Regions from separate parts of the Paenibacillus sp. HGF5 genome, predicted to be linked through region 2. Evidence: riboswitches for the same ligand, from Rfam matches in the RefSeq annotation. Region 2 holds a riboswitch; the other holds the start of a gene.
The links. Region 2 has a riboswitch for ZMP and ZTP ahead of purT (phosphoribosylglycinamide formyltransferase 2). Riboswitches for the same ligand answer to the same signal wherever they lie in the genome.
Positions count from the first base shown of each region.

Region 1: linked by a shared signal. The riboswitch ahead of HMPREF9412_RS14575 (bifunctional 5,10-methylenetetrahydrofolate dehydrogenase/5,10-methenyltetrahydrofolate cyclohydrolase) and the one ahead of purT (phosphoribosylglycinamide formyltransferase 2) in region 2 are both predicted to bind ZMP and ZTP.

Region 1 is NZ_AEXS01000089.1:998-16,622, reverse strand. It holds gene HMPREF9412_RS14600 (MarR family winged helix-turn-helix transcriptional regulator) at 1-371, opposite strand, end outside; gene HMPREF9412_RS14595 (Cof-type HAD-IIB family hydrolase) at 584-1,384, opposite strand; gene HMPREF9412_RS14590 (sucrose-specific PTS transporter subunit IIBC) at 1,637-3,058, opposite strand; gene HMPREF9412_RS14585 (glycoside hydrolase family 32 protein) at 3,055-4,557, opposite strand; gene HMPREF9412_RS14580 (LacI family DNA-binding transcriptional regulator) at 4,738-5,730, opposite strand; gene HMPREF9412_RS14575 (bifunctional 5,10-methylenetetrahydrofolate dehydrogenase/5,10-methenyltetrahydrofolate cyclohydrolase) at 6,026-6,874, opposite strand; ZMP/ZTP riboswitch at 6,941-7,020, opposite strand; gene HMPREF9412_RS14570 (permease) at 7,175-8,185, shown strand; gene HMPREF9412_RS14565 (TIGR03943 family putative permease subunit) at 8,293-9,294, shown strand; gene HMPREF9412_RS14560 (CobW family GTP-binding protein) at 9,266-10,369, shown strand; gene HMPREF9412_RS14555 (YolD-like family protein) at 10,446-10,697, opposite strand; gene HMPREF9412_RS14550 (MarR family winged helix-turn-helix transcriptional regulator) at 10,951-11,409, shown strand; gene HMPREF9412_RS14545 (nitroreductase family protein) at 11,437-12,075, shown strand; gene HMPREF9412_RS14540 (putative quinol monooxygenase) at 12,085-12,381, shown strand; gene HMPREF9412_RS14535 (GTP-binding protein) at 12,476-13,684, opposite strand; gene HMPREF9412_RS14530 (DUF1801 domain-containing protein) at 13,905-14,243, shown strand; gene HMPREF9412_RS14525 (ArsR/SmtB family transcription factor) at 14,268-14,585, shown strand; gene HMPREF9412_RS14520 (SRPBCC family protein) at 14,619-15,125, shown strand; gene HMPREF9412_RS14515 (winged helix-turn-helix transcriptional regulator) at 15,281-15,625, opposite strand, start outside.
Region 2 is NZ_AEXS01000185.1:3,382-19,006, reverse strand. It holds gene HMPREF9412_RS31605 (DinB family protein) at 125-595, shown strand; gene HMPREF9412_RS31600 (GNAT family N-acetyltransferase) at 785-1,306, shown strand; gene HMPREF9412_RS31595 (diguanylate cyclase domain-containing protein) at 1,408-3,954, shown strand; gene HMPREF9412_RS31590 (YdcF family protein) at 4,102-4,734, shown strand; gene HMPREF9412_RS31585 (hypothetical protein) at 4,762-5,217, opposite strand; gene HMPREF9412_RS31580 (PAS domain-containing sensor histidine kinase) at 5,245-6,687, opposite strand; gene dapA (4-hydroxy-tetrahydrodipicolinate synthase) at 6,951-7,826, opposite strand; gene HMPREF9412_RS31570 (LysR family transcriptional regulator) at 7,943-8,818, shown strand; ZMP/ZTP riboswitch at 8,879-8,959, shown strand; gene purT (phosphoribosylglycinamide formyltransferase 2) at 9,042-10,202, shown strand; gene HMPREF9412_RS31560 (MATE family efflux transporter) at 10,521-11,879, shown strand; gene HMPREF9412_RS31555 (response regulator) at 12,075-13,709, shown strand; gene HMPREF9412_RS31550 (cache domain-containing sensor histidine kinase) at 13,717-15,549, shown strand; gene HMPREF9412_RS31545 (substrate-binding domain-containing protein) at 15,542-15,625, shown strand, end outside.

The DNA.
Region 1 (15,625 bases), on a different contig from region 2:
TGCTCCAGCACGTCTTGGACCGTGTTCTTGGCTTTTTGCAGTTTCTCTTCGCCAATCGGAGTCAGTGACGTGTAGATTCCTCTTCTGTCATCCTCGCATATCGCCCTTTGCATGGCGCCGCAGCCTTTGGCTTCAAAGCGGCTGACCAGTCTCGACATCGCACTCTGGCTTAGCCCCACCATCGTTTGCAGCTGCTGAAGCCTTAACTTTTGCTCGGGAGCCTCGGACAGAAATAACAGCACGTAAAATTCATTCAGCGATAAATCGTGCTTCTGCTGGAGCTTTTGTTCCAGCTCGTTGGAAATCAATGCATGAATCTGCGTCAAGGATAGCCAACTTGTGATGAGTTGTCGCGTTTGATCGGCTGACATAGGGCCTCCACCTGTTCCGGTATATTTCCGCCAGAAGGTTCGTTGTACCATATAGCGGGTCACTGTCAGTTATTAATAATAGCAAGTCCCTGTTTCCGTCGTCAAACCTGCGATGGGGCGTTAGCATACGGAACGGAAATACATGCCAGTCCTCACGCACCGCAAAAGCGCTAAGACTGACACGCTGCCCTGGCTTTTTATCGTTAAACCCGTTACTTAATCTCCTGCGGCTCCTTGCCCAGCAAACCGAGCATGCGAAGTCCGTATTGTATTCCGTCTTGGCCGACATCGCGGGTGACATGCCTGGCCGCCTGCTTCACGATCTCCGGCGCATTGCCCATTGCCACGCCGTGTCCCACATACGACAGCATCTCCAGATCATTCAGATAATCGCCAAACGCGATGGTATCCTCGAGATCGATGCGCAGCAGCTGAATTAATTGTTTGATTCCTTCGGCTTTGGAGCCCCCTGCCGGTAACACGTCAATTCCATAGGGGCCCCAGCGCACGAAATCGAACCGCCCTTCGAATCTTTTTACGTAATCGGCCTCCTCATCCTCGGTACAGAATACAATGGCTTGATATATATCACGGCCCAAGTAATATTCCGGATCGTATTCCGGGATGGTCAATTTCAGCTCCCCCCAGCTGGAATCGATATGGACATGCTCGGTTACGTTCATCTTCATCGCTTCGCTGCCGGCATAGATAATCGGATGATCCAGCCGAACGGCTTGTTCCGTCAGCTCCTGTAAGGCATCCTCCGCCAGAGGATGACCGTAGATCGGCTTGCCTTCATAAACCACATATTGACCGTTCAAGCAAACATAAGAATCGATGCCGAGCTCTTCCCGCAGCTCTTCAAAATGATAGGGGGCGCGTCCCGTAGCAATGGCTACGATATGGCCGGCCTTCTTTAATTCAGCTATGGACTCCTTCGTTGTCGCCGGAACCTGCTTCTCATGATCCAGCAGCGTACCGTCAATATCAAAAAATAGGATCTTCTTCATCAATAACGCTCGCCTCTCTTTTTCGTATATTCAAGCTTATAAGTGTATTGTAAATGATGAAAAGCATTTCAGAGCAAGCGATAATTTTACCAAGCCTACTGGGACCAAGTCCAGCTAACGCCAAAAACGGGCAGGGGAGCACTCTTTTCAAGATATCCATTTTAATGAACAAGAAAGCCGGTCAGCCATGACGATTTACCAGCATCCGGACCAAAAAAGGCCCGCCTGTTCAGGGCGGACCTTTCTCATATGGCTTTATTTCGCTTCCGAGCGGACCTCTTCAAGCATCTTATCATTGAATCCGAACATCCAGGTCAGCACGAACGTAATCGCCATCGCCGTCAGGTTGCACAAAATGTAAAGAGGAAGCTGGCTGTTCAAGTATAACAGCGTACCCGGGATGACGGTAATGGCCATGCCTGTGGCCTCAAGCTGAAAGATGGAAGCCATGAAACCGCCCACGCCGCCGCCGATCAAGGCGATAACAAACGGTCTGACGTAACGGAGGTTGACCCCGAAGATTGCCGGCTCGGAGATTCCCAGCAAGGCGGAGAATGCCGATGGCAGGGATAATGCCTTGAGCTTTTTATTTCTCGTCTTGAGTCCGACAGCCAGACAAGCTGCACCCTGCGCTGCCATGGCGCTGGTCACGATCGCATTGAACGGATTGCTCCCTGTCTTCTCAAGGAGTTGGATCTCCAGGAAGTTGAAAATATGATGCACGCCGGTGACCACAATGATCTGGTTAAAGAAACCGATGACCAAACCCGCGATACCGAACGGCAGCTCCAGTAGGAACGTCGTCGCGTTCAGAACCACCTCTTCCAGGGAGTGGAACACGGGGCCGATCGCAAACAGGCCGAGGGTTATCATAACGAGCAAGGTTAGAAACGGCGTAACGATCAGATCGATGGCGTCAGGAATGCGTTTTCGCAAAAATCTCTCGAATTTCGCGCCCAGCAGTCCAATGAAGAATGCCGGCAGGACCGAGCCCTGATACCCGACAACCGGAATGAAATCAAAGATCATGAGTGCCTCAGCCGAACCGTTCGCCACGCTGTACGCGTTAGGAAGAGCCGGGTTAACCAGCATCAATCCCAGGACGATACCCAGCACGGGGCTGCCTCCGAACACCCTGAATGCGGACCAAGCCACCAAGGCCGGCAAGAAAGCGAAAGCCGTATCCGTCAGTACCTGGGTGAAGAGCAGGAAATTAGCCGAGATATCATCCGGTGTCGCACCGAACCAGGCAAGCACGGTATCCTGGGTCAGCAGCCCCCGTAATCCCATGAACAAGCCAGTGGCGACCAATACCGGGATAATCGGCACAAACACGTCACCGAATGTACGAATCGCCCGCTGAAACGGATTCCCCGACTTTTTTGCCTGAGATTTCAGTTCTTCCTTGCTTGTGCTCTCCATTCCAAGGGATTCAACCGCTTCAAAAATCTGATTGACGGTTCCTGTTCCGAAAATGATCTGGTATTGCCCGGAGTTGAAAAAGGCTCCTTTGACCTTGTCGATCTGCTCGACCTTCTTCTGGTCAATCTTCTTCTGATCATGAACCATGATTCTCAGTCTGGTGGCACAATGGGCAAAGGAAGCGATGTTCTCCCTGCCGCCAATGGCTTCCACTACCTGCCTTGCGATTTCCCGATTATCCGCTGCCATGTTCATTCAGCCCCTTCTTTATCTTTTACGGCTTCGGTCAGATCCCATTTCTCGACCTTCAAGCCGGCACTGCCGTTCTGTACGAAAAATCGAATGTTTCGGCTGTTCCACTTCGGAAAAATTCTGCTTGTAAACACCTCTTCGCCATCGTTGATGAACAGCTCGACCGAAGAAATGTCCACGAACAGATGAAATTTGATCGAATTTCTTTCGGTTGGCAGCATACAGGATCGTTCCGCTCCGTAATCACTGACAATCGTTGCACCCGAAGAAGAGCGATCCAGCGTAACCTTCCGTTTGCCGGATTCATATCGAATAACGGTTCGTTCCCCTTCGCCAGCCCGAAATTCAATGCCAACGACGTCCGCCTCGATGGCTTGGAACTCGCATATCATTTCGAATGCGGTTCCTTGAACCCCCTCGTAAGTCTTCACTTCGCTGTGAAGCGTATCCTCTGCCTGAGCGGCATGATCGCGGAGCGCCTGAAGCTCGGGAACCGGCTGTTGAATCAGCCTGCCTTCACGGAACGTAAGCATACGCGGAAGCGTCAAACAATGGGCCCAGCCATGCGAATCGGTGGGATACCCGATATCCGGCAAACCCATCCAGCCCACCATGATGCGCCGGTCTTTCTCATCCAGCATGGTCTGCGGCGCGTAGAAATCAAACCCTCTGTCCAGCTCGCAAAAAGGACCGTGATCAAACTCCAGCGTATCCCTATTGAGCGGCTTGCCTGAAATATAGCCGGATTGGTAAATGTTTCGAAAATGATCGTCCTCCGGAAGCAGCCCTTGCGGGGAAAACAGTAGCACGCCCTGGCCTTCCAATTCAAAATAGTCGGGGCATTCCCACATATAGCCGAAATGCTCAAGGCGGGTTTGTATCTCCCCCTTGAATTCCCAAACCAACAGATCCGAGGATTCATAGACGACAGCCGCACCTGTCTGATTAACCCTTTGGGCACCGATGACGAACCGGTACTTGTCTTTGTCTTGCCATACTTTCGGATCCCGGAAGTGTTCGGTATATCCGTCCGGCACATGGTCAATCAGCGGCTTATCGAGCTTCGTGATGGATCCGTCGCGGTCCATCACAGCCATGCATTGATAAGATTGCCTGTTCCATTTCTCATCCCGGGCATTCCCGGTATACATTAGGCATAGTTTGCCGTCTTTCACGATACCGCTGCCCGAATAAGCGCCATAAGCATCATGCGGGTGACCGGGTTCAATAGCGATGCCTTGGTTCTGCCAAAACACCAGGTCTTTCGAGGAAGTATGGTACCAGTATTTCAAGCCGTGAAACGTGCCCAGAGGAAACCATTGGTAAAACAAGTGATACTCTCCGTTGTAATAAGAAAATCCATTGGGATCATTCATCAGGCCCATGATGGGCTGTACGTGAAATTTCTGCCTCCATTCGCTTAATCGCACTTTCTTCCTTAAGGAGGAAAGCTCTTCGGGAGAAGCCTGATCCAGGCGTCGGTATTTCAGTTCTCTGTCCATATCTCTTCTCCTTATAAATGGTCTTGCCGAAAAATCAAACAGATCATGCTGCGCGTGCACGCGAATAAATTCAACTGCGGTGGAACCGGTTCCAATCAAAGGTAAAAATAATGAACTCAGTTCCAATACCAAGCAAGCACTCGGATTGGAACCGGTTCCGTTATTTGAAGTATAAAATACCTAATTCAGATTGTCAACGCTTTCCCGATGAATCATCTCGCAATTCATGACCGTCAGGAAATCCACTGGCTCGTCGTTGACCAGCTTCATAATATGCTGTGCCGCGAGGTGGCCCGCTTGGAAATATCCATATTTCACCGTTGTTAACCCGGGATGAATCACCTCGGTTACGTCGTAACCGCCAAATCCGGTAACGGAAAGTTCGTCGGGAATAGAGATGCCTTTCATGTGCGCCGCTTTCATCACGCCCAGCGCTATGTTGTCCGTGGCGCAGACCACGGCCGTTGGCAATGTTTGGTTCAACTCAAAAAGGGAGCATGCCGTCTTCACACCATCCGACATCTTGAATCCACTCTCGTAGAGAACCGCTTCCGACTCATCATACTCGCTTACCGCTTTGAGGAACCCTTCCTTCCGCTTGACTCCGACGGCTACGTCCTTTTCCGTCACCCCGATATAGGCAATTTGACGATGTCCCATCGACAGCACGTACCGGCCCATGTCATAGCCTGCGGCATAATCGTTATAGATCATGCTGTGGACATGGTTATGCTGTTGTCCGAGCAGAATGACCGGAATGCCGATCTCTTGAATCGCGGCAAGATGGGTTTCCGTCACCTGCGTGGCGAACAGAATAATGCCTGATATTTTTTGTCTGGCGAGATCATACAGCGCTTCGATCTCCCTGGATAAATCCTGGCTTGCGTTGATGATCAGAAGCTGATATCCGTGTTTTCTTAATTCTTCGTCCATGCCGGCGACAGTCTGCGATGCGGAGAAGGAGTCCAGACGCGGCATAATGGTGCCGATCATGCTCGTTTTTTTCGCTTTGAGGCTTTGCGCAAAAGAATTCGGGATATAGCCGGTTTCCTGAATAACCTGCTCAATCTTGCGGCGTGTCGCATGACTGACGGATCCTCCGTTCAAGAAACGGGAGACCGTGCTTTTGGCAACGCCGGCTTTGTGGGCAATATCGGCGATCGTGTTCTTCATGCCAAGATCTCCGAAACCGTTAGCAGCGCTGCGTCGAACGGATCATTCTCTGCAGTTCCCTGTTGTCCCGCACAACAGGCCATGATTCGTATAAACATGAATCTCTCCCCTTCGTATTTCGCTTATTCCTAACTATACCATGACGTCCAGGGGTCCGTGAAATGCGGGTTCCAAGCCTATAGGCAGAGGCCTATCTCTTCCACGTCACAGACTTTTGCATGGTCTCGCAGCGATTTGAAGGGGATAATTCACGGGCGCACCCTTAATTCACATATAAATGGTCAAGTGCATTCCCCTAGGCTTGGACGGTTCGCTCGGCCGATTCGACGGTATGCTTCAACAATGTCGCTATCGTCACGGGGCCAACGCCCGCCGGTACCGGCGTGATTGCGGATGCCGCCTTGGCGCAGGCTTCGTAATCGCAGTCCCCGATATTTCCTTTATTGTAACCGGCGTCCAACACGACGGCACCCGGCTTGATCCAGTCCCCTTGAATGAAATTAGGCTTGCCTACGGCCGCAACCACAATGTCCGCTTGGGACACAATCTCCCCAAGGTTCTTCGTTCTCGAATGGCAGATCGTAACCGTGGCGTTGCGATTGAGCAGCATCATCGATACCGGCTTGCCCAAAATCGGACTGCGTCCGACCACCACCGCATGCTTCCCTTCGATCGGCAGGCTGTAATAGTCCATAATCGCGATAATCGCCGCCGGCGTACATGAAGGGTAATCGGCGAAACCAAACGCATTTTGCGAGAACCCGAGCGTGGTTACTCCATCCACGTCTTTTTTCATGTCGATGGCATCAAAAGCCTCCCGCTCATCGATATGATGCGGTACCGGGTGCTGAAGCAGAATACCGTGGACGTTCGGATCCTCGTTCAGTGCTTGAATCGCGGCGATCAGCTCCTCCGTCGTTGTCGATGTCTCCAGCACTACTTTCTTGGATATGATGCCAAGCCGCTCGCACGCATTTCCCTTCATCCGCACATAGGTTGCCGAGGCAGGATCATCGCCAACCAGAATCGTTGCCAGACAAGGGGTTACCCCTTGCTGTTTCAATTCCTGTACCTTCACCGCCAGCTTTGCCTTGATATCATCGGATACTTTTTTTCCATCCAAAATTACGGGTTCCTTACTCATGCTAATCCGCTCCTTCGCCATTGTATTAAAAAACATAAAGAGGCAAGGCGACTCGAACGTCTCCTTACCTCTTGCCCAGGCGTACGGCATATGATCCCATGTGCTCCCTCTTGGTAACCCAAGCTACGCCAGTAACACACGGATAACTTTTTTTAATATATCACGACTTTGGACTTCGCGCCACCGGCTATGCGGCCGCCTTTTAATCGTAAAGTTTTTGATTTATTGTCTGAAATCACGTATGTTGCCGATGGTACAAGCATAGAATGTCCTAAGAACAATTCGCTCCAGGAGGCCTTGATGAGATATCCGGCGATCTTCAAAATGCTGCCCTTTATACTGCCGCTTGTATTCGTGATTCCGGTCTTGACGATATGGCTGCAGAGGGACTTAAACCCCATATCCAGCCAAGACCTACAGCAGGTTAAAACCGTCTTTACGGGCATCTTCCTTGAGGCACTTCCTTTTATTCTGCTTGGAGTGCTGCTGTCGTCCCTTCTGCAGCTGTTCGTACAAGAGCAATGGGTGCGGCGTCTCACGCCGAAGAATCCGGTGGTTGGCGTCCTGTTCGCTTCCATGCTCGGCATCCTGTTTCCCATCTGCGAATGCGGGATGATCCCGGTCGTTCGCAGGTTGATGCTGAAAGGTATGCCCGCCTATATCGCCGTCACCTTTATCCTCAGCGGTCCTATTCTGAATCCCATTGTATTCGCATCAACGATCATGGCCTTCCGTTCGCATCCCGAAGTGACGATCGGACGAATGGGACTGGCTTTTGCAGTCGCGGTGACGACGGGTTTGCTCGCCTATGTTTTTTCAAGAAGCAGCCCCCTGAAGCGTTCCTTTCAAGAGTTCGCCGAACAGGGCTCCAGCAAGGGGGAACGTTTGTTGCATGAGCATCCCAAAACCTGGAGAAGCATGTTTGTCCACGCCGGAGACGAGCTGATCGAGATGTGCAAATATTTAGTCCTGGGCGCTTTCCTCACGGCCTGCATCCAATCCTTCATTCCGAGGGAGGAGCTGCTGGCTCTGGGGAACGGTCCTGCCGCCTCCTATCTGTTCATGATGGGCTTTGCCTTCATCCTGTCCCTTTGCTCAACATCGGACGCCTTCGTGGCATCGGCATTCACGCACACCTTTACCGTCGGCCCGCTGGTTTCCTTCCTGGTCCTCGGACCGATGCTGGATTTCAAAAGCCTGCTCATGCTGTCGGCTACCTTCAAGACCAAATTCGTGATCGGCTTAAGCCTGCTGGTGATTACCCTTGTCTTTATCGGCTCTGTAGCCGTCGACGCGCTATTCGGCGGTTAGGCGTAGTAAACAAACTGGAGTGGCAATACACAAAAACGGATGGAATAACGCTACCTTCAGGCTGTTATGCCTTCGGATATCCACTTGAGATTGGAGGTGTTCGGGACGTGAAGCCCAGTTTGAGCCTGCGAAGCCACTATATACTGCGGTCGCTGCTAATCGCAGCTCTTGCCGCCTATATCATGCATCTAAACGCATCAAATTCGCTGGACTATTACTTGGCTCCCCATATGCAGACCCTGCTTCTGCTCTGTCCCGTGCCGCTGTTGTTCATAGCTTTCGGCATGCTGTGGCACGCCCTTGCGGGAGCTTCCGGCGAGGTGTGCGATTGCGAGCACCCCCTGCCCAGCGGACTGATCAAAAACATATCGGTTTACGGGTTATTCACGGTGCCGCTGCTGTTCGGCCTGCTCCTGCCGGACCAAGCCCTCGGCAGCGATATGGCGGCCAAAAAAGGCATGATCTACACCTATCCGAACCCCGATGTTCGCCGTAAAACCGAGGAGCGGAATGCTCCCGCCGTTTCGGGCATGGAGAAGCATGGAACGAATGATGACCAGACGGCAGCGGAGGACATCGCGCTGAACGAGCGTTTTGTTCCCAAAGACATCTACAGCGTGGAGTTCGCGGAGCTGGCCAAGCGCTTATATACCTTACCCGTCATCCGAGTGGAGCCGGACATTTTCTCGGAGACCGTAGGGGCCATGGATATTTACAAACAGCATTTTCAAGGGAAGGCCATCACCGTCCAAGGATTTGTTTTCCGCGATGGACATATGAACGAAGACACCTTCGCCGTCAGCCGCTTCCTCGTAATGTGCTGCACGGCAGACGCCGTCCCGTTCGGGGTCATGGTGCGCGCCGCGAATGCTTCGTCGTTCGCGAATGACGCGTGGGTTCAGATCGATGGCACGATCCAGGTCACCACCGTGGACGGTAAGGAATCGCTGCAGATTCAAGCGGAACGGATTCAGCCGATCGAACAGCCGTCATCCCCTTACATTTTTACGAATCCGGACTCTGTCGCAGAGTTTGATGAACTGTATTCGAATGATATCGAGACCAAGGAGGAGATCAACAATGAACAAGATACCCGTCGTGCTGATTAGCGGTTTTTTGGGGAGCGGCAAAACCACGCTGCTGCTCAGGCTGCTGGCGTATGCCGCCAAACGGCAATGGAGGACCGCCGTCCTGATGAATGAGATGGGCGAACAGGACGTGGATGGCGATATCCTATCCGGTGAAATGCCTGATCTTCCGATCGAGAAGCTGCTTGACGGCTGCATCTGCTGCACCAAACGAGACGAGCTGGGGCAAGCCCTGAAAAGCCTGTTAGATCGGAAGCCTGATCTCGTCTTCATCGAGACGACCGGAGTGGCGAATCCTGAACAGATTCTTGAGGATTTGCAGGATCCGTCACTGGTGGATCGAATATCGATCCGGGGTAAAATCGCCTTGGCCGACTGCAGCAAATTTCTCGAGTACAACAGCTTCTTTGCATCCAGTCGCGAACTGGTCCGCACCCTTCGGGGACAAATCAGCTTCGCGGACCGGATCATCCTGAACAAGGCGGGAGAATGCGAAGAGAAACAGATCAATAAAGTCATTACCTCCATTAGAAAAATAAATACGACGGCAAGCCTGTCCGTAACCGACTACAGCCGTTTGGATGAGCATGAAATGTTTGCGGCCCTTCAGCTAGAGCCAACGGAGAATCATAGTCATTCATCTCATTCTTCGAACCGGCAAAGGAGTCCTGCGGATCGCCTGCAAGGCAGCGCTTCGACCAGCGAAGAAGATCGGAGCAAGCTGGGGCGCCGCGACCATGAAGGAGCTTTCATTCATCATGAGCATCGTCATGGTCACGGAGAGGAGGCCGGGCATGGCAGCCATTCCTATACCGGCCTGGATACCTTGACTCTATCGGCTCCAGCCCCTTTCCCGCTTGAGATCAGCCTCATCGAAACCTTTCTCGCCACACGCGGCTCCGGCCTGCTACGGGCCAAAGGATATATTCAGCTCTCCACGGGTCCCTCCCTGGTTCAGTGGGCAGGTTCACAGCTTGCCATCGAGCCCAGCACGCTGAAGCTGCAGCGCGGCTATCTTACGTTAATCGGCCATCGCCTGGATAAAACGCGCATTGTCCAGGAGTGGGAGGACTTGCTCAGCGGCGTGGTGCAGTGACAGTTGAATGTATGCAGCGATATGAAAAAAGAAAAGGAGATCCCCAGGGATCTCCTTTTTTTCGGTTCGCTTATGATTAGTCCCTGGGATAATTCACTTCCATAATATCCATAAAAGGAACCTTCGTAATGACGCCGTTCTGTTTCATATGCACCTTCCCTGTGCGGGAGTCCATCAGATCGATTTGTCCGCGGACCGCCTCTTCCCATCCCCAGACCGTCAGTACGATGACCGATTCCTCCTGATAAGCTTCCGTTAGCTGATTTCCGAGCTCTTCCAGTACAAACTCATCCCTAGTGGGTCGCTTTGGAACTTTTGCTTTTGCCATAATCGTGTCCTCCTGATTTATGTTGTTCATGCGTCAGCATTACATTCTCAATGAAAACGAATCTTTCATCCATTCTATGAATTGGGAATCTACTACCTATTATACATCAAATGCGATTCAGAATTCTTGGGCTCTCCCAGGATTCAGATTATTTAAGGACCTCTGGAATCGATTCGCTTTTTTATACAAAAGACTTGATTTTCAGAAAATAAACATATATGATTGACCCATCAACCATTGACGAGTCAATGAATTGAAGGAGGTCTTTATCATCTCTACATGCCATACACAAGACCTGCTGTACTTGCTCATGCATCTGAATAAGCACATTGCGACTCGGTTTGAACGATGTGCCGGTGTTAGTCCCAATCGGCTGGAACTCCTCTGCAAACTGACCGGCGGCGAAATTAGCCAGTCGGATCTCCAGAAGGCAGTGTCTATCGATCCGGCTGCGGTGACCCGTCATGTTCAACAGCTGGAAGCGGAAGGATTGCTTCTGCGGACGAGATGCGAGAATGACAACCGGATTACGTTGGTTCAGCTAACTGATGTGGGCAAAAGTAAAGTAGCAGCGTTTAAGGCGGAGAAAGATCGATTTATGGAGGAACTGCAGGCAGACCTCACGGAATCAGAACGACTTGCGCTTGTTCATGCTTTGCAGAAGCTGAACAGCCAGATTCAACGGATGAAACATCCAAGTAAGACCGATTAACTTATAGAGATTAAAGGAGAGAATATCATGTCTGTAACGACCCTAAACAATGATTATAAAGAAATTATTACTTCCCGCCGCTCTGTGCGGGTATACGACCCATCGGTCAAAATCAGCCGTGAAGAGATGACTGAAATTTTGGAAGAAGCGACTTTGGCCCCGTCATCCGTTAATCTTCAGCCTTGGAGATTTCTTGTCGTTGATAGCCCGGAAGGAAAAGCGACGCTTGAAGAGCTTGCACCAGGGAACAAAACACAAGTTTCAACTTCTTCGGCAGTCATTGCGGTATTTGGAGATATGAATGCATTCGACAATGCGAATGAAATTATGGGCACTGCTGTGGAACGCGGTTATCTGCCGCAAGAGATAAAAGATCAGCTGATGGCGAACTATACCGATCTGTTCGGACGTATTCCGGCACAGGCTTTCCGCGAAATGATCCTTATCGATAGCGGCTTGGTTTCCATGCAGCTTATGCTTGCTGCCCGTGCCCGTGGATATGACACGAACCCTATCGGCGGATACGACAAATCCCGAATTGCAGAAGCATTTGGTATGGAGAAGGAACGTTATGTGCCGGTCATGCTCATCTCGGTAGGTAAAGCTGCCAAAGAAGCGCGTTTGACGACTCGTCTCCCTATTGATCGTATTGCAGAGTGGAAGTGAGGCATAGCGATGATTATTATTCATGCAGAAATGAAAGTAAACGGCGAACGCGAGGCAGAATTTCTGAAATCCGTAAAAGAGCTTATTGAAGCATCCCGTGCGGAACAAGGGAATGAATCTTATAAGCTGCTCAAAGATACGGAGCAGGATAACACGTATCTCATGGTTGAACAGTGGAAAGACCAGGAAGCTGTGGGGCTCCACAATGCGAGCAGCCATTTTCAGGCGTTTGTGGCTAAAGCCCCAAATTACCTGACAGCTCCGCTAAACGTGCAAGCCTATGCAGGCCAACTGATCAACAAATAATGAAACAGACTACCATCCGTATGAAGAAGCCAGCTCGTCTAGACGAGTTGGCTTCTTTAATACTATTACCCACACTCCATACAGATTAGCAGCATTACAGCGATAGCTCTTCGATGGCCATCCATGGCAGCGGATTGTGAAACGTTGACCAGTCCAGCTGCATTTCCCGGTCGGTCAACAAACACTCGTCCAGCTCCCGCTCGATTTGTTCCTGTTCCATCCCAATCCCGATCATGACGAGCTCGGTCATCCGATCTCCCCAGACGTTATCCCATTTCGTTCGCACATCCGGCTCACTTCGTAACAGCTCCTGCTGCTCCTGCTCGGTTAAAGCCGCGACCCAGTATCCTGCAGGCCCGAACTGAATCGAAGGCCCGGCCTGGCTTACACTTGCCGCAACATCCTCGCGCACGGCCAGCCAAGCGATCCCTTTCGCACGTACGACTTCTTCCGGCCAATAACTCATGAATGCCGCCAGCCGCTCCGGATGGAACGGTCTTCTTCTCCGATAGACAAAAGAGCTGATGCCGTATTCATCCGTTTCCGGCACATGCTCCTCCTTCTGAAGCTCCTGAATCCAGCCGGGGGACTGACTGGCTTTATCAAAATCGAATAAGCCGGTATTCAGAATTTCCGCAGGTGCCACTTGTCCCTTCACGGTGCGGATGAGTTTGGCGCTTGGCTGAAGTTTTCGCAGTATGCCCTCTACCTTGGCCAATTCGTCCTCGCTTACCAGATCGCATTTGTTCAGCAGCAGCACATCGCAAGTCTCTATCTGGTCGATTAACAAATCCACCACTTCCCGCGTATCCTCTTCGCCCATCGCTTCCTTCCGATCAAGCAGGCTTTGCCCCGAAGAGAAATCCTTCCAGAATCGGTTCGCGTCCACCACCGTTACCATGCAATCCAGCCGGGCGAGATCGGACAGCTGTACGCCGGACACCTCATCCGGGTAAACAAAGGTCTGCGCAACGGGCACGGGCTCGCTGATTCCCGTCGATTCGATCAGTATGTAATCAAAACGCTTCTCTTGAGCCAGCTTCTGAACTTCCTGCACCAAATCTTCCCGGAGCGTGCAGCAGATGCAGCCATTGGACATTTCGACCAGCTTCTCATCCGTTCGGGACAGGCTTCCTTCCCCTCTCACCAAATCCGCATCGATGTTCACTTCGCTCATGTCGTTCACGATGACCGCTACCTTCAATCCTTCGCGATTATGAAGCACATGATTCAGAACCGTCGTTTTGCCTGAGCCGAGGTAGCCGCTAAGGACAGTAACCGGAATTCTACTGTTGTTATTCATCTAATGAACTTCCTCCATTCCTTAATCGTAATAATTACGATTTATACGGTATGATGATATATCTCCTCCATTCAATTGTCAATCCTTCACGCTTAAAAACATTTCTTCAAGCAAAAAAATCTCCGGCAATCAATTTCTAATATTCCTTTACAGGAATATTCTCATGATGGTATATTATATTTAGACATTGGTTAATCTTTACAAATAAGGAGGATAAGTTATGAGCCAAGAAGTCATTTCGTTCATTGAAAACCTGAGTTTGCCTTGGCAAGCAGAAGTCGGCAAAAAGCTTCGACTCATGGTCCATGAAGCCATTCCGGAGGTAGAAGAACGAATTCAGTACAAAAAACCGCATTTTCTCAAAAACGGACACTATGCAGCCGTGATTTCGCCATCCAAAGATGCAATCGCCTTTATGATCATGAACACAACCAACCTAGAAGTCCCTCCAACATTCGATGGTCCACCCGAACGGAAATGGCTCAAAATTCGAAAAGACGATACTCCTGACTATGAACAGCTATCCGAATTATTAGTTCAAGCATCAAGTTCGTTGTAATAACCAGATCGGGGGTAAGGTCCCATGAAACAGACAACGTTGCACGCGCTAGCCGAACCTAACCGATTACAGATGGTCGAACTGTTACGAGAAGGTCCTTTAACCGTCAATCAGATTGCTGAACGTCTTCAAATCCGGCAACCTCAGACTTCCAAACATTTAAAAATATTGCATGAAGCTGGACTGGTAAAAGTCCAAGCGGAGGCTAATCGACGAATTTATAAACTACGCCCTGAACCGCTTCAAGAAATGGACGAATGGTTGGACTCGTTCCGCAGCATTTGGGAAAAGCGCTTAGATCAACTTGAGGATTATTTGGAAAAAATACAAAAGAAAAGGTAGCTGCCGCTACCCTTCTTCTTAGGAGGAATTCAAATGACCGAGCAAAGCAAACCAGGCTTACTTCTGTCACGTGTTTTCAATGCCCCCCGGGAACTGGTTTTTAAAGTTTGGACCGACCCTGAACACTTCGGCAAATGGTGGGGGCCTCAAGGGTTTTCTTTGGACGTTATCAAAATGGATGTACGTCCCGGAGGCATGTTTCTAGGCTGTCAGAAATCTCCGGACGGCAGTCAAGCCATGTGGGGTAAATTTGTATATCAGGAAGTTATCGTACCTGAGAAGCTGGTATTCGTTCAATCATTCTCAGATGAGGAAGGGAACACGATACGCGCACCTTTTAACGCAAACTGGCCGCTTGAAATTATGAATATCATCACATTTGAAGAAATCGACGGAAAAACTACGCTTACCATGCAGGGAGGCCCCGTAAACGCGACTGCGGAAGAACTGGCAGCGTTTGATGAAATGGCTCCAATGGTGAAACAAGGATTTGGCGGTACTTTTGATCAACTCGCTGAACACCTTGAAAGCCAGCAATAATTACATCCATTAAGGAAGCTCAAGCGAGCGGAGGCGAACCTGTTGGTTCGCCTTTTTTTAAGTCTTCAGAATGCAGCATCATTACGCTCGAAAACCCCCCTTAAATTTTAAGGAGGGTTTTTCCTACTTGCATTCGCATGCAGGTTCGAGAAAAATTACAGCTTTTGGGCGACTGCTTGTTCCGATGCCTGTACATCGTCTTTATTCTCAGGCAACTCGCCGTCTTTCCAGATGACTTGTTCGCCGTAATCCTTTCCCCAATCGTACATCAATTTCAAAATCGGCATCAAACTCTCCCCGTAAGGCGTAAGCGAATATTCCACCCGAGGGGGAACCTCAGGGTAAACCACGCGGTGGACCAGCTGGTCCTCCTCCAATTCACGAAGCTGATTGGTCAGCATTTTTTGCGTGATGTGGGGAATCATTCGGTTCAGTTCACCGAAGCGTTTCACGCCCTCCAAACCGAGATGCCAGAGGATGATCAGTTTCCATTTGCCGCC
Region 2 (15,625 bases):
ACGGCTCGCGCCTGATTCATCCATTTTTTTATGAAACGAAGGGTAATCGGTATTATTCCTTTTTTATCATATGAGGTACACTCGGTTAAGCGGATGCTAGATCAGATGAGAAGGAGCGAGGTACATGCGGTCATACCTTTTTGAACATTTGGAATTTGTGCGTGCACAAACCTTGAATATTGTAAGGGATATCCCGGACGAAATGGCGGAATGGATTCCGAGCGGAATGAATAATCACGTGAAGTGGAATGCAGGACATATTTATTTGACGCTGGAACGGTTTGCGTTCGGCGTGAATGGCGAGACTATGCACCTCCCCGAGCATTATGCCGAGCTGTTCCGGACGGGCTCCAGACCAAGGGAGATCAACGCTTCATGGCCTTCCATGAGCGAACTTATCGAACGGCTTGAAGGTCAAGTCCAGCGGATCGAACAGAGGTACACAACACATCTGCAAGATACCGTCTTGTCTCCCTACACGACATCCAAAGGTTTAAAGTTATCCAGGATAGAAGAATTCTTAAGCTTCTGCTTATATCACGAAGGCATGCATTTTGATAAAATCAAATCGATATTAAGCCAAAATATCCAGTAATTTTACAATTAGTGAAGGAATTTCATACATAAAGTCGAATAAAGTATAAACAGCCTGCAGCAAGAAAGAAGGTGACCCGGCGTTATCAGGAAAGACAAAGAAAAGGATAAACGGCGAATCGCATTTGTCCCTGTATTGAAGTGTGAGCAAAGAGGACACGGAAATACAACTTGAAGAGGAGTCGGGCAAATGTATATCGTTACCGAAAGATTAGTGATTCGCGAGTTTGTACCAGGAGATTGGCAGGATGTTCTTCAATATACATCCGATCCCTTGGTGATGTTTTACATGCCGGAGCCGGTGCATACGGAAGAGACGGTAAAGGAATTTCTGGAGCAGAACAAGGACGGGCAACCGCATCATTATGCCGTCATGCTGCAGAAGGGACAACGCGTGATCGGACACATGGTGTTTCATCCTTGCTTCGGCGAACATACTTACGAGATCGGCTGGGTCTTTCATTCGGCCTACCACGGTATGGGGTATGCTACGGAAGCAGCCAGAGCCTTGCTTCAGCATGGCTTTGAAGCATTGGGAGTACACCGGATCATCGCGACATGCCAGCCAGAGAACACGCCTTCGTATAAGGTGATGGAGAAGCTTGGCATGAGGAGAGAAGGCTGCTTTAGGCAGTGTATTCCTCGAGGCGAGGTTTGGTGGGATGAGTATTACTATGCTATGCTAAAGTCTGAATGGCGTACAATTTCATAGAACTGTTGTTATAATATGCTGTGCCCAATGTATCTCTTTATAACAATGAGATGCATTGGGCATTTGGTTTTAAATCTGTGAATAAGGGAAGTTGATAAGCAATGACTGAACAGGATGCACTTAATCGAAAGTTACTGACGGAGGGCGATTATGTAACGGATGAACCGATCGACCTGACCAATTGCGAAAAAGAACCTATTCACATTCCAGGATATATTCAGCCCCATGGCGTACTGCTTGCCATTAATCCTATCGACGATTTCAGGATCGCGCAGTGCAGCCGAAATACGGAGCAGCTGCTCGGGATCAGCGCCGAGTCCCTGTTGGGACAGAGCCTTGAGGAGCTTATCGGAAAAACGCAATTTGAGCTTATGATTCGCCGAGACCTTCAAGCAATAGCGACACCGGACTTACAATATATCAATCTTACGATTTCGGTTGCCAATGAGCCGATTGAATTTATCGGAATTCTTCACGAAAGCGAAGGGCTTATTCTGCTGGAACTGGAGCCGGTTTCGGAAGATACCGTGCCCTTTACGGATGATTTTGAATGGATCCAGACGTTTTTCAGTCGGATGAAACGAACCGAGAATCGGGTTGAAGCAAGTCAAGTGGCTTGCGAGCTCGTGAAGGATATTCTGGGTTACGACCGTGTGATGCTGTATGAATTCGATGATCAATGGAACGGAAAAGTGATTGCCGAAGCCAAAGAGCAAGGGCTGGAATCCTTCCTGGGCCATCATTATCCGGCATCGGATATTCCTCGGCAAGCTCGTGAACTGTATTTGAGAAATTGGCTGCGTACGATTGTTGACGTGGGTTATACGCCGGTCGAGATTATCCCCACCGTGCAGCCTTTGACCGGAAAGCCGCTGAACCTCAGTTTATCCGTACTGCGCAGCGTGTCGCCGCTTCATATTGAGTACCTTCATAATATGGGGGTCGGCGCGACCACCACGATCTCCCTTATCCATGACAACCAGTTATGGGGATTAATCACCTGCCATCACTACAGCCGAAAATACGTATCTCACCGCACCCGCAACTTGTGCAATTTTCTGGGATCCTTTTTCTCCAACGAACTGTATCAACGTCAGCAGCTCGACGATTACCAAACCGAGCTCAGGCTTCGAATTTTATCCGCCCGTTTCACCGAAATCTTCATCGGCAACACCGATGTCTATCAGGTGCTTGAGCAGCTTGAGAACGAAGAGCAGGGCCTGCTGGATTTAATGAGCGCTACCGGTGCCGCCGTCTATTACCAGGACAATTTGATGCTGTACGGCACGACGCCCACCTTGAAGCAAGTCATGGAGCTGGCCGGCTGGTTATCCGCCCAAGCAGAGGATTATACGTACCACAGCTCGAAACTCAGCGCAGAGTATGAGCCTGCCAAAGCATTCAAGGATGTGGCTTCCGGCGTATTGTATCTCGCCCTGTCGCCAGGTCAACAAAACTATGTCATGTGGTTTCGGCCGGAGGTTGTTGAAATCGTGGATTGGGCTGGCGATCCGGCCAAAGCCGTTATACAAGAAGAGGATAAGATACGTTTATCCCCTCGAAAATCGTTCGAAAAATGGAGGCAGGTGGTGGAGGGCATTTCATACTCATGGAAGGCTCAGGAATTAAGCGTTCTCCCCCAATTGAAATCGATTGTCCGCAAGCAAACCGATTTTCAATTAAGGCAAGCCAAAGAACAGGCCATTCAGAATGCACGCATATTCAGGGAGAACGAGGAGCGGTATTTGCAGCTTATGGGCCACTCCCCCGTAGCCTTCTTGTCACTGACAACGGCGGGAACCATCGTGTATTGCAATTCGCGGGCCGAGACGCTGTTCGGCGCAACGAGGCCCGAGGAACTGCTCCAGGTTGAAATATACACTTTAGCTAGCGATGATTCCCGCATGGGTCTTAAAGAGCAGATCAAACGGATGGATCAGAATCAAGCCCAACTCGTTTCCGGCAGCGGCTGGTTCGAAACGCTGGATGGAAAGGGAATCGAACTTGAATATATGCTGGCAGCCATCCATCAGGGACGCAAATCATCCATTATGGTCATTTTGAGAGAGGGCACACCGGATGGAGGCCCCGATCGCGTATATTCCGATGTATTGAACCAGCTTCAGAGCTACGTGACAACTGATCCGTTGACCGAACTGCCCAATCCGGCAACATTCGAAAAAGAACTGGCGACGGATTGGAAGGAATGCATTCAGAATCAGGTTTCTCTGGCCTTGTTGATGGTCGATATCGATGATTTCCGGGTGTATAACACGCTTCATGGTTTATACGGCGGGGATTTATGTTTGCAATGGATTGCCGACGCACTGAAAATCATAGGTGAATACTATGGAGCGGCCATTTCGCGTTACGGCGGCGGAACCTTTATATTGAAGATCAAAGATACCGATCCCGACCGAACCTATGAATTGGCTGAGAAGATACGTCAAGGCGTCCTGGCGCTCAGCATCCCCAAAGACCGCACGGAGGAAGACGGGTTTATGACGGTAAGCGTAGGAGCGGCTTGCCTAACGCCTACCTCCATGCTGAGTCTTACCCATTTGACCGACGAAACGGAGAAAGCCATGCATATTGCCAAGAGCAAGGGGAAGAACAGAGTCACGCTATATGGATATGAAACGGATTGATGTCCGTTGGAACCAAGAGGAAGTTGGAATAATCAAAAGCCTGCAGCTCCATAATGGAGCCGCAGGCTTCTTTGCTGTATTATATTCCTGTACACATGATGCTAAAATGAAGGCTGGAGTTGAACGAGTGGAAGTTGGAGGTGTTCCATGACCCGATTGATGCAGCCGCGGAAAGCAGGAAGTAGAAGAAAGCGCGTATTGTTGAGAGTTGTGCTGGGACTGATAGCTATCATGCTGGTTTATTCCGTTAATGTGGGATACACGATTTGGAAATATGCAGGGCGAACGGTGAATATTCCCTCCGATGCAGCGATCGTGCTGGGTGCCGCAGTATGGGAGGGGAAACCTTCGCCTGTGTTTCAGGGGCGCATCGATCAGGCGTTATGGCTGTATGATCAACAATACGTAGATAAGCTCATTTTTACAGGAGGACGCGGATCGGAAGATGAAGTGGCCGAATCGGAAGCTGCCAAACAATATGCCATCAAACACGGCGTTCCCGAGAGGGACATCTTGGTAGAGACGACTTCGGCGATCACCGAGCAAAATCTGTATTATGCCGACAAGCTAGGCGATGCGGCAGGGCTCTCCTCGTATCTCATCGTGAGCGATCCGCTGCACATGAAGCGGGCGATGGTGATGGCTGAAGATATGGGTCTCGAAGCCAATCCTTCACCCGCGTCACGGAGCGCTTACCAAAGCGTAAGAAGCAAGCTCCCCTTTTTATGCAGAGAAGTCTTTTATTATATCGGTTATCATCTGACAAAACCCTTTCGATAAAAGATCCGATCATGCGCAGTTTGCGTGTTAGTCCAGACTTCCGAGATCGTTGGCAAGCATCTGATGGCTTTCCTTATCCGTTACCTTGTCGAGATAACTTGCCGCTTTTTGCTTGGATGCCAATGCATGCTCCTTGTTCCCCAGAACCAGATAGGCCCGCGCTTCCGCTTCGTATCCGTAACCGATGTAGAAGGGTTCGAGGTTAGCCGATGACCCGGTCGTGATGCAGCGCTTGGCATAATGCAGTGCTTGATCGCCCTGACCCGTTACCGCGTATACTCGGGAGAGCTGCCAATACCCGATGGACAGGTTGCGCTCTGTATGATCCGCCACCCGGCTCCAATGCCAAAAGGAAGCATGACACATGTGAATCATGTTCTCTTCGTCTTCCGGCGTCCGCAGCTTCTTCTCCAAGATATCCCAGACCTGATTGAAGCAGTTTATTGCAAATTGTTTATGTAAGTTTGAATCTTGAATGTCCATGCCTATGTCCTCCGATATATGTACGCATTATAAAGCAGGTAAATGGATCGTAAAGGTTGTCCCATGATCAGGAGTGCTCTCCACGTTCATCGTACCGCCGTGATTATGAATAATATTCTTGGTAATCATGAGACCGAGTCCCGTGCCGGTGTCTTTCGTTGTAAAAAAGGGCTGTCCCAGTGATTGGATCTGATCCTGTGTCATCCCAACTCCTTCATCCTGCACGATAATCTGCACCTCGGGCCCGCTGTGCACAATGTCCAAGGTGATGCTTCCGCCGTGATTCATCGCTTCCATCGCGTTTTTCAGCAGATTGATGAACACTTGCTTGAGCTGGTTGACTTCGCCCTGTACATAGATCGGAATCAGTGGATAATGGGGAATGATCTCTATATTCTTGAGAGCGGCTTGCACCTTCATCAGCGTAATGATCTGATCCAGTATGGCCGACACGTCGATGGGTCCGCTCACGTGGGCGCCCTGCGGTTTGGAGAGCACCAAGAGCTCATTGACGATGAGCTCGATGCGTTTGAGCTCCGATTCGATGATTTCAAAATAAAGCTCGTTGCTGCGTTCCGCGGATCGCAATAGCTTCACGAATCCATTAATCGATGTCAATGGATTTCGAATTTCATGAGCGATGCCGGCGGCCAATTGGCCGGCGGTCGTCAGCTTCTCGGATTGCATCACGCGGTCCTCTTCCATCCGCTGCTCCGTGATGTCCTTGAAGATGCCGACGGCCGCATTCTCGCCTTCATATTGTATGATTAACGTGAATCCCGTGACCATCTTCTCCTGCCCGTCCAGACAGCGTATCAGGTAATCGACGCTTCCGATTTCACCGCTCTCGGCATACGTTGCCCTGCGTTTCATCAATGCGTGATGATATGATGCGTCGACGATCACGTCGGTTGAAATGCCCAGCACGTCACGGGGGTGCATCGCATTGACGAGTCGGATTCCGGCAGAATTAACATAGTGAACAATGCCTTTTTTAGTTATGAGTACGGAGAGAGGGAGCTCTTCCAGCAGCTGCAGAAACGAATTTTCCTTCTCGTTCAGCTTCTGTTCCTTCTGCTCCAGCTGTTTCATGAGCTGTCTCAGCAGCGTTCGATCCTCGAATTGTACCAAGTATCCCTTGGGCCCCTGCTCCGGATCGTGATCAACGCTGCAGCGTGCACTAAGGTATAACTCGCGATCAGACGGATGACGGTAAGCATATTCAACCGGGGGGACGAATGGCTGATGGCCCTGGGCAGCCCTAGCGTTCTGAATCACTCGATTCAATAACCCACGGAGGCTGTTTTCTTCTTGCGGCGCCCCGGCAGTTAACTCCTGCGGCGAGTAACCCAACAGATCACATAGTGCCGAATTGACCTTAAGAATCGTTCCATCTAGCGATACCAAAGCCATACCGATTACAGATTGTTCAAAGGCAAAATCATGATTAGGGGTTGAATAGGGCAGCACTGCAAGTCTCCTTTCAAATTTCTGGGAGGAATTGAATGTACCCATATTATAAGTGGGGCGATTTCATTCATCAATCCTTTAAATTGATAGATCTAAGCAGAATTTCTTTTTTGTGTAAAATGTCAGTATCACCCATCCCATTATCTGCTGATTGAAAGCATGAGCGCCTTATAGCATCGAATCATCCATTCAAGAATGGCAAGGAAGCGATGCGTCCCGCCACTCTTGAGTAGAAACCTGTTGCGTCCATGATTTAAAGTTTCTCAGCCTTTGAATGCTTGATCCAAAGATAGCTTGAGCTCATCCGTAATGGGGCCCATCGGCAGGCGCAGGGTGTCGGATGAGATAAGGCCTTGCTTGGCAAGCAGCCATTTTAGCGGAGCGGGATTGGATTCTGCGAACAACTGATGAATAACGGGAAGCAGCACTTCAAACTCCTTTTCGGAACGAGAATAATCCCCCTGGGCAGCTAATTGATACACACGAATAAAAGCTTCGGTTTTCACATTGGCCGACGCCAAAATGCCCCCCGATGCACCATGACAAAGCATTTCATGAAAGCGGACATCGTCTCCGCATAGAACAGGCTTCGTATCGTATGGAGATAAGCTTCTCATAAGCTCCGTACTCGCAGTGCTGTCCTTCATTCCGATGACACCGGGGATCTCCATGATTCTTCGAATGGCATCGACCGGTAAGGAAATTCCGGTGCGCGAAGGAACTTCGTACAAAATAACCGGTATCCCCACCTCCGCGACGTTGCGGAAATGTTGTATAATGCCCTCAATCGAAGGGCGGCTGTAATACGGCGTGACCACCAAAACCGCGTCTGCCCCGATATGTCCTGCCCATTCCGTCCGCTTCATGCTGGAGAACGTATCGTTGGTACCCGTACCAATAATGACCGGCAATTGCCGCCCGTCCAGACCTTTTCGCGTTTCCTCCATCACCTGAACGACCTCTTCCCAAGTTACCGTCGGCGCCTCTCCGGTCGTACCGTTGATGATCAATCCTTGAATGTCATGGGATAACAAATTCTCCAAATAACGATGATAAGACGGAACATCCAATGCGTATTCATATGAAAAGGGAGTGACCACTGGAACATAAATACCTCTCATATCTTGCGGACTCAACATGATCTTTCCTCCATTTCATTTCATGAATTGTGGCTTTACTTTACCATGGGAATTGGGATCGGTGTTATCTATAATAATAGATAGTTATTATCAATATTATTGATGAGGAGAGAGCGATGGAACTGATCTATCTGCAAACCTTCAGGGAGGTTGCTGTTCGAAAGAGCTTTACTAAAGCTGCTGAGGAATTGGGTTATGCACAATCCAGCGTTACCACCCAGATTCAGAAGCTGGAGAAGGAATACGGCGTCAAGCTGTTTGAACGGTATGGCAGAGGCCTGCGCCTGACGAAGTCAGGGGAGGAGCTGTTCAAGTATGCTGTCCAAATGCTGGATCTGTTCCACCAGTCTAAGGAAAAGCTGACGAAACAAGGCGGGGGCGTCTTATCGATTGGAACGATCGATTCGCTTGCCGCATATTTTCTTCCATCCGTCCTTCATCGGCTAAGACAGGAGCATGAAGATCTTGCCATCCGCTTGCAAACGGATCGTGAAGATAGCATCGTCAGTAAGGTAAGAGAGGGTGAGTACGATCTCGGGCTTATTCTGGAGAACAAACCGGAAGACACTTCATTGAATTGGATCTCGATCCGGGAAGAGCCCCTCTATCTGATTGCCCATCCGGATCATCCGCTTCGCAGGTTGCCCGTCATCGAGCTGGAGCATCTGGCTAATTACGAATGGATTATGACCGAGGATACTTGCAATTACCGGATCATGTTGGAAAAAGTGCTGCGCGCCAGCGGAGCTCCCGTCCGTATTGGTTTGGAATTGGGCAACCCAGAGGCAATCAAAAGATATATCATGTCCGGTACCGGCATCTCACTATTGCCGAGAATGGTAGCAGAGGAGGAAATCAAGAGGGGAGAGCTGGCGATTCTTCCCTTTCAACACCCTGACATTCGACTGGACATCCAGATTGTCATTCATCCTAAGAAATGGCTGTCACACTCGCTTCAGGATATGATCGAAATGTTGAAGTCTAAATCTTAAAGACGCAGGCTGATATTGCATTTAACGAAAAGATTCAGTATCATTTATGTAACAATGTATAGGTTTATGTGTGACTGGCGTAGCATGGGGAACCATGAGGGAGCACATGGATGACAACGGCCGTACGCCTGGGCAGAGGTAAGGGAGTTTATTTCCCTTACCTCTTTATTATTTTCTTGGGCTTCTATCGTCTCTGAAACTATGAAAAGGGGATAAAACAACGATGTTCAAAACGAAAAAAATATTGCTGCTGGGATCCGGAGAACTAGGGAAAGAAGTCGTAATTGAAGCACAACGATTGGGTGTCCAAACCGTAGCCGTCGATCGTTATGCCAATGCTCCTGCCATGCACGTTGCCGATCACAGCCATGTGATCGATATGCTGGACGGAGAGAAGCTGCGCGCTATTATTGAGTTGGAAAAGCCGGACCTGATCGTTCCGGAGATTGAAGCGCTGGCTACTTCGGAGCTGGTGAAGCTGGAGGATGAGGGGTATCGGGTGATTCCTACCGCCAGAGCCGCAAAGCTTACGATGGACCGTGAAGGGATCCGCCGGTTGGCATCAGAGGAGTTGGGACTGCCGACTGCGGACTATCGATTTGCCGATACCTATGAGGAATTCAAGCAGGCTGTCCTGGACATGGGTTTTCCGTGCGTGATCAAACCGCTGATGAGCTCCTCCGGCAAAGGTCAGAGCGTGTGCCGTTCTGAAGGGGATATCGAGTCCTGCTGGAACATCGCCATGGAAGGCGGCCGCGTGCAGAACGGAAGAGTGATCATTGAGGAATTCATTTCATTCCAGTCGGAAATCACGCTTCTGACCGTCCGCTCCGTAAATGGAACAAGCTTCTGTGCGCCGATCGGGCATATTCAGGAAAGCGGAGATTATATCGAATCGTGGCAGCCGCACGACATGTCTGAAGCGCAAATCGAGGAGGCTAAATATATTGCGCGGAAGATTACCGACGAGCTTGGCGGATACGGCTTGTTCGGCGTTGAATTATTTTTGGCCGAGGATAAGGTGTACTTCAGCGAGGTATCCCCGCGTCCGCATGATACTGGGCTGGTTACGCTGGTCACGCAAAATCTATCCGAATTTGCGCTTCATGTCCGTGCCATTCTCGGGTTTCCGATACCAGAGATCGAATTGATCACGCCGGGAGCCAGCCGCCCGCTGAAAGCCGGCCGAGAGCTGGAAGACTACACGATTACAGGCGCCGAGCAAGCGCTGGCCGTTCCGAATACGCAGCTTCGCATGTTCGGCAAACCGGTAACCAAGGCCGGAAGACGAGTAGCAGTCGCGCTGTCAAGCGCCGGCGATGTCGAAGAAGCGCGGTCACGCGCGAAGCTGGCATTGGATAAGCTTGCCGTCGAAGAGGCATAAACATCGGAATTCTATAGGGATATCACATGTTATCATGTTGAAAAGGCCAACCGAAATGACCGGTTGGCCTTTTCAGTTATAGAAAAATCAAGGATCCAAATCGGGTACAAACTCTTCTGATCACGAGTACTTGCTTTTAGTTTTGATTTCGGGAATAAATAGGGAGAAATTTATGTTCTTTCATGATAAGATACACAAGAATACAAACGACCCTCACCCATTATAATGTTTCCATTCGATGCGATAAGCGCTGCTTGGAGCATAATATTTCAAATAAATCTCTAGAGGAACGTTTATTGACGGCATAGGAGAATCTACATGAGAGACATGACGCAAGGAAGTCCGATCAAGCTGATTACCATGTTTACCATCCCGCTTTTGATCGGTAATATTTTTCAACAATTTTACAACATGGCAGACACCCTTATCGTGGGACGTACCATTGGCGTGAACGCACTTGCAGCCGTTGGCTCGACAGGCAGCATTTTGTTTTTTGTCATCGGCTTTGCCCAAGGCTTGACGGCTGGTTTGTCTATCATAACCGCGCAGCGTTTTGGAGCTAAAGATATCGCAGGCGTCCGCAAAAGCGTGGGAACGAGTGTATGGATCAGTCTGGTGTTCACGGTATTCCTCACCATCGTGAGCGTTATATTTACGAGGCCCGTCCTCGTCATGATGAACACCCCTGCCGAAATTTTGGATGATGCGTATTCGTATTTGATCGTCATTAACTGGGGCGTCGGCGCGGCCGTTCTGTTCAATTTGCTGGCTAACCTGCTCCGTGCTCTCGGCGACAGCCGGACCCCGCTTCTCTTCCTGGTCGTTGCAAGCATTCTGAACATCGTGCTCGACCTCTTATTCATTCTCGCATTTAAGATGGGAGTAGCCGGAGCCGGACTTGCCACGGTTATATCGCAGCTGTTCTCCTGCCTGCTCTGTCTGATCTACATTCATAAGAAGGTCCCGCTCCTTCAATTCAAGAATGCCGACTGGTCCATCGATTGGAAATTTATACGCCAGCATATGTGGGTAGGTTTTCCGATGGGCTTCCAAGCCTCCATTATCGCAATCGGAGCCATCATTCTTCAGATCACGCTAAACGGTCTCGGGGCAACAGCCGTTGCGGCTTATACCGCGGCTCAGAAGATTGATATGCTCGCGACGCAGCCGATGAGTTCCTTCGGGATTACAATGGCGACTTTTGCTGCTCAGAACTTCGGAGCGAATCGCATAGATCGGATCAAGCTGGGGGTTAAGCAGTGTATTTGGCTCTCAGGATCATTCAGCATCGCCGTGGGCCTGCTGGTTATATTTGCGGGTCCTGCCGCCGTCAGCCTTTTTGTGGGTCAAGGCCAAGAGGAATTGCTGTCGCTCAGCAGGCTGTATTTCTTATCGAACGGCAGCACCTATCTGCTTCTGTCGCTGCTCTTCATCTACCGCTTCACGCTTCAGGGGCTTGGTCAGAGCTTAATTCCCACTGTGGCGGGCATCATGGAGCTGATCATGCGGGTACTGGCTGCTATCTTCCTGACCGCACAGATCGGCTTCCTCGGTGCAAGCCTGGCAAATCCGCTGGCTTGGCTGGGCGCCGTCATCCCGCTCGGCATCGCTTACTATCTGAGCATCAAGAGGTTGAGCACGCCGGTAAAACCCGTCTCCGTACCCGTTCAGGCGTAAGGAATGCTGCACAATCGAATTCGGAACGAATCATGACTCCAGGAACAGGGAAACACTGTTTCGTTGGAGTCGTGCATTCGTTCTTTTTTTGTTACAAAAAACATAATGTGGAAGATTCCCAATTTGGGTGCGGCGAGGTAAGATCACTATAGATTCAGTTTGCAACCGAACAGGACAGAAACGGGAGGGGTCGCATTGTATAAAGTGCTGTTAGTAGATGATGAAGCCGATGTGAGGGAAGGCCTCGTTCAGGAAATCCAATGGGAAGCCTGCGGATTCGAGATCAAGGGGACGGCGGAGAACGGAAGAGAGGCCGTGGAGGCTGCGGAGCGGTTGGAGCCGGATGTCGTTATTACCGATATCAGTATGCCCTTTCAGGATGGACTGCAGCTGGCCTCATGGCTAAGGGAGCATCAGCCGCTGTGCAAAATCGTGATTTTGACCGGCTATGACGAATTTGATTACGCCCGTCAAGCGATTACGCTCAGCGTGGATGAGTATTTGCTCAAGCCGTTCTCTGCCGAAAGCTTCATGGAGTTATTAGGCAAGATCAAGGACAAAATCGATATGGAGGTGGCGGAGCGTGAGGACGTGCGCCAATTAAAGGAGCATTACCGGACAAGCCTGCCTTTGCTACGGGAATCGTTCCTGGCTTCGCTGTTAACCCGAAAACTGCCCCGCTCCATCATTGAGGAGAAAACTCGGAATTACGGCCTTCCGCTGAACGGCGCCTGTTATCTCGCCGCGGTGTTGGCTTTATATCCGGCGGCAGAGCATAAGGAGAGTGCTCCATCAAGCTCCCTGCGGCATTCCGGCGATATGGACTTGATGCTGCACGCTATGCTGAACATTGCGAAAGAGCTGATGGATCCCCTTTCTTTTGGAAGCGCATTCATATACCAGGATAGCATCGTGTTCTTGATTACGAATGACGGCTGCGAGGACGAGTCGTGGTTTGGCGACCTGCAGGTGGCACTGGACCGTTTGCTCAAAAGCAATCTTCACTATCTGAAGCTGCCGGTTACGATCGGCGTGGGTTCCAGGGTCCGGACTCTGTCCGATCTTAAGCACTCCTACCAGGATGCGCTGCTGGCGCTGGACTACCGGCTGATTCTCGGTGCCGAGAAAGTCATCTTCATCGATGACGTGGAGAGTCCGAGGCAGGAAGGGATCCGTCTGGACGAATTGCAGGAGCAAGCGCTGATCCGCAATCTTAAGCTCGGAACCGCGGAGGAATTAAGTGAATCGATTACGCACATATTCGATGAGCTGATTGGAGCATCCTGCACGATTCAAGAGGTTCAGATCTATCTCCTGGAAGTCGTAACGGCCATACTTCGAACGGCTAAAGAATCCGGGATCGAGCTTGAGGAGATGTTTGGAGCGGGGTATCAGCTGCATGCCGAGATCTTCAAGTTTTCCGGACTACAGGAGGCTAAAGCTTGGCTTCAGGATGTCAGTTTGGCCATCCGCAAGCAAATCTCCAACTCCAGGCAGCATGCCTATAAAGACATCGTGGAGAAAGCGCTGGAGTACACGCGGGAGCATTACGACGACCCGGATATATCGCTGCAGAAGCTGTGCATGCACCTGCATATCAGCACAGGCTATTTTAGCGGCGTATTCAAAAAAGAGCTCAAAATGACCTATGTGCAGTACTTAATGCAGCTGCGGATGGAAACGGCCAAGGAGCTTTTACGTTCCACCGACCTGAAGGCTTTCGAAATTGCGGAGCGCGTCGGGTTTGCCGATCCGAATTATTTCAGCTTCTGCTTCAAGAAGCAGGTCGGCGTTTCGCCTAAGGAATATCGGGCACAAGCGAGGGGGTAGGGCATCGGTGAAAATCACGTATACGAAGCGATACTCGATTCTACCGTTCGTACAACGATGGGTTAAGCGATTCCGAACGCACAGCATTCAATCCATCATCATGTGGTCCTTCTCGGCGTTCATTCTGCTCATTGTGATCGTGGTAGCCGTACTGCTCTTCAATAAATTCTCGCGATCGGCAGAGCAAAGCGTATTCCTGAATGCCCAGCAAATCGTGGACCAGGTTAGCTATAATCTCGAGGATTACGTGGACGGGATGGCGCAGTTGTATCGGGCGATCGAGGAAAACATGCTGGCAGACGGGCAGTGGGACGATGAGCAGGTGACAAAACAGCTCGATACGATCATGCGAAGCCGAGATGACATCGTCTCTATCGCTTTGTTTAATGATCAGGGCGACCTGCTGCGGAACCATCCGGCCATTCCGGTCAAGTCCAGCGCCAAGGTGACGGAACAGAGCTGGTTTCACTCGGCCATGAGAGTCTCCGACCATCTGAGCTTCTCACTGCCCCATGTTCAGAATTTATATGACCACACGTTTGAATGGGTTGTCACGATGAGTAAAGGCATTACGGTCGTTCATGACGGGGAGCCGATGTACGTCATTCTGCTGGTGGATATCAACTTCAAGAAGATCGACGAGCTGAGCAGCCGCATCAGTCTAGGGAAGCGCGGGTATGCGTACATCATCGACGAAGGAGCGGGAAATATCGTGTACCATCCGCAGCAGCAATTAATCTACATGGGGCTTCGGAATGAGAGCGTTGAGCGTGCGCTGACCTCCTCGGAGAGCTACATCGATGAATCGGATGGGGTCAAGCGGCTCAATACGGTCAAATCGGTCGTCAACATTGGCTGGAAAATCGTTGGCGTATCCTATTTGGATGAGATCATGACCACAAGAGAAGAGGTCAACCGTTATTTGGTCCGGGTGGTTGCCATTGTCTTGGTGCTGGCCATTGCGGTATCCCTGATTCTTTCGGCCATGCTCACCCGGCCTATTCGCCGCATGGGCAGAACGATGAAAGCCGTGGAACGTGGCGATTTCGACGTGGAGCTCCCGTTGCAGGGGCCGCTTGAAGTAGTGCAGCTGTCCAGCCGTTTCAACCTGATGCTGAATAAGATCAGGCAGCTCATGAAACAGATTGTGAAGGAGCAGGAATCGAAGCGTAAATATGAGCTGGAAGCCTTGCAGGCCCAGATCAACCCTCATTTTTTGTACAACACCCTGAATTCGGTTGTTCGCATGGCAGGAATGAGCAAGAAGGAGGAGGTCATTACGATGATTACTTCCTTGTCGAAGCTGTTTCGTTTGAGCTTGAGCAAAGGGAAGACATCGATAAGCGTCCGGGAAGAGCTGGAGCACGCACGGCATTATTTGACCATACAACAGATGAGATATAAACAGAAATTCGATTTTGTAATCGAAGCGGACGAAGCCGCGCTATCCTGTTACACCCTCAAGCTGGTGCTTCAGCCTTTAATCGAGAATGCCATCGTGCACGGCATCGAGTATATGGTGGATCAGGGGCATATTCGCATAGGGGCAGCCGTAAAAGGCGAATTGTTGGAAATGACGGTTACGGATAACGGGGTTGGGATGACACCCCAGATGGTTGAAGGGATCTTGGACGCTAAAGAGACGCCTCATAACCCGGCTCCATTTATCAATACGGCCGGTTCAGGCGTGGCCGTTCGAAATGTTCATGACCGAATTCGTCTGTATTACGGCAAACGGTACGGGCTGGAATTCGAGAGCGAGCAGGAGGCGGGCACTACCGTTCGCATACGGATTCCGGTCATTCACGATATGGACGAGGAGGAACGCGAGCATGATTAAAACTTTTCGGCCGCTGCGGTTACCGATTGGACCTAGGGGCTGTTTCGCTGCACTTGTCGCAGTCCTGATCCTTTTA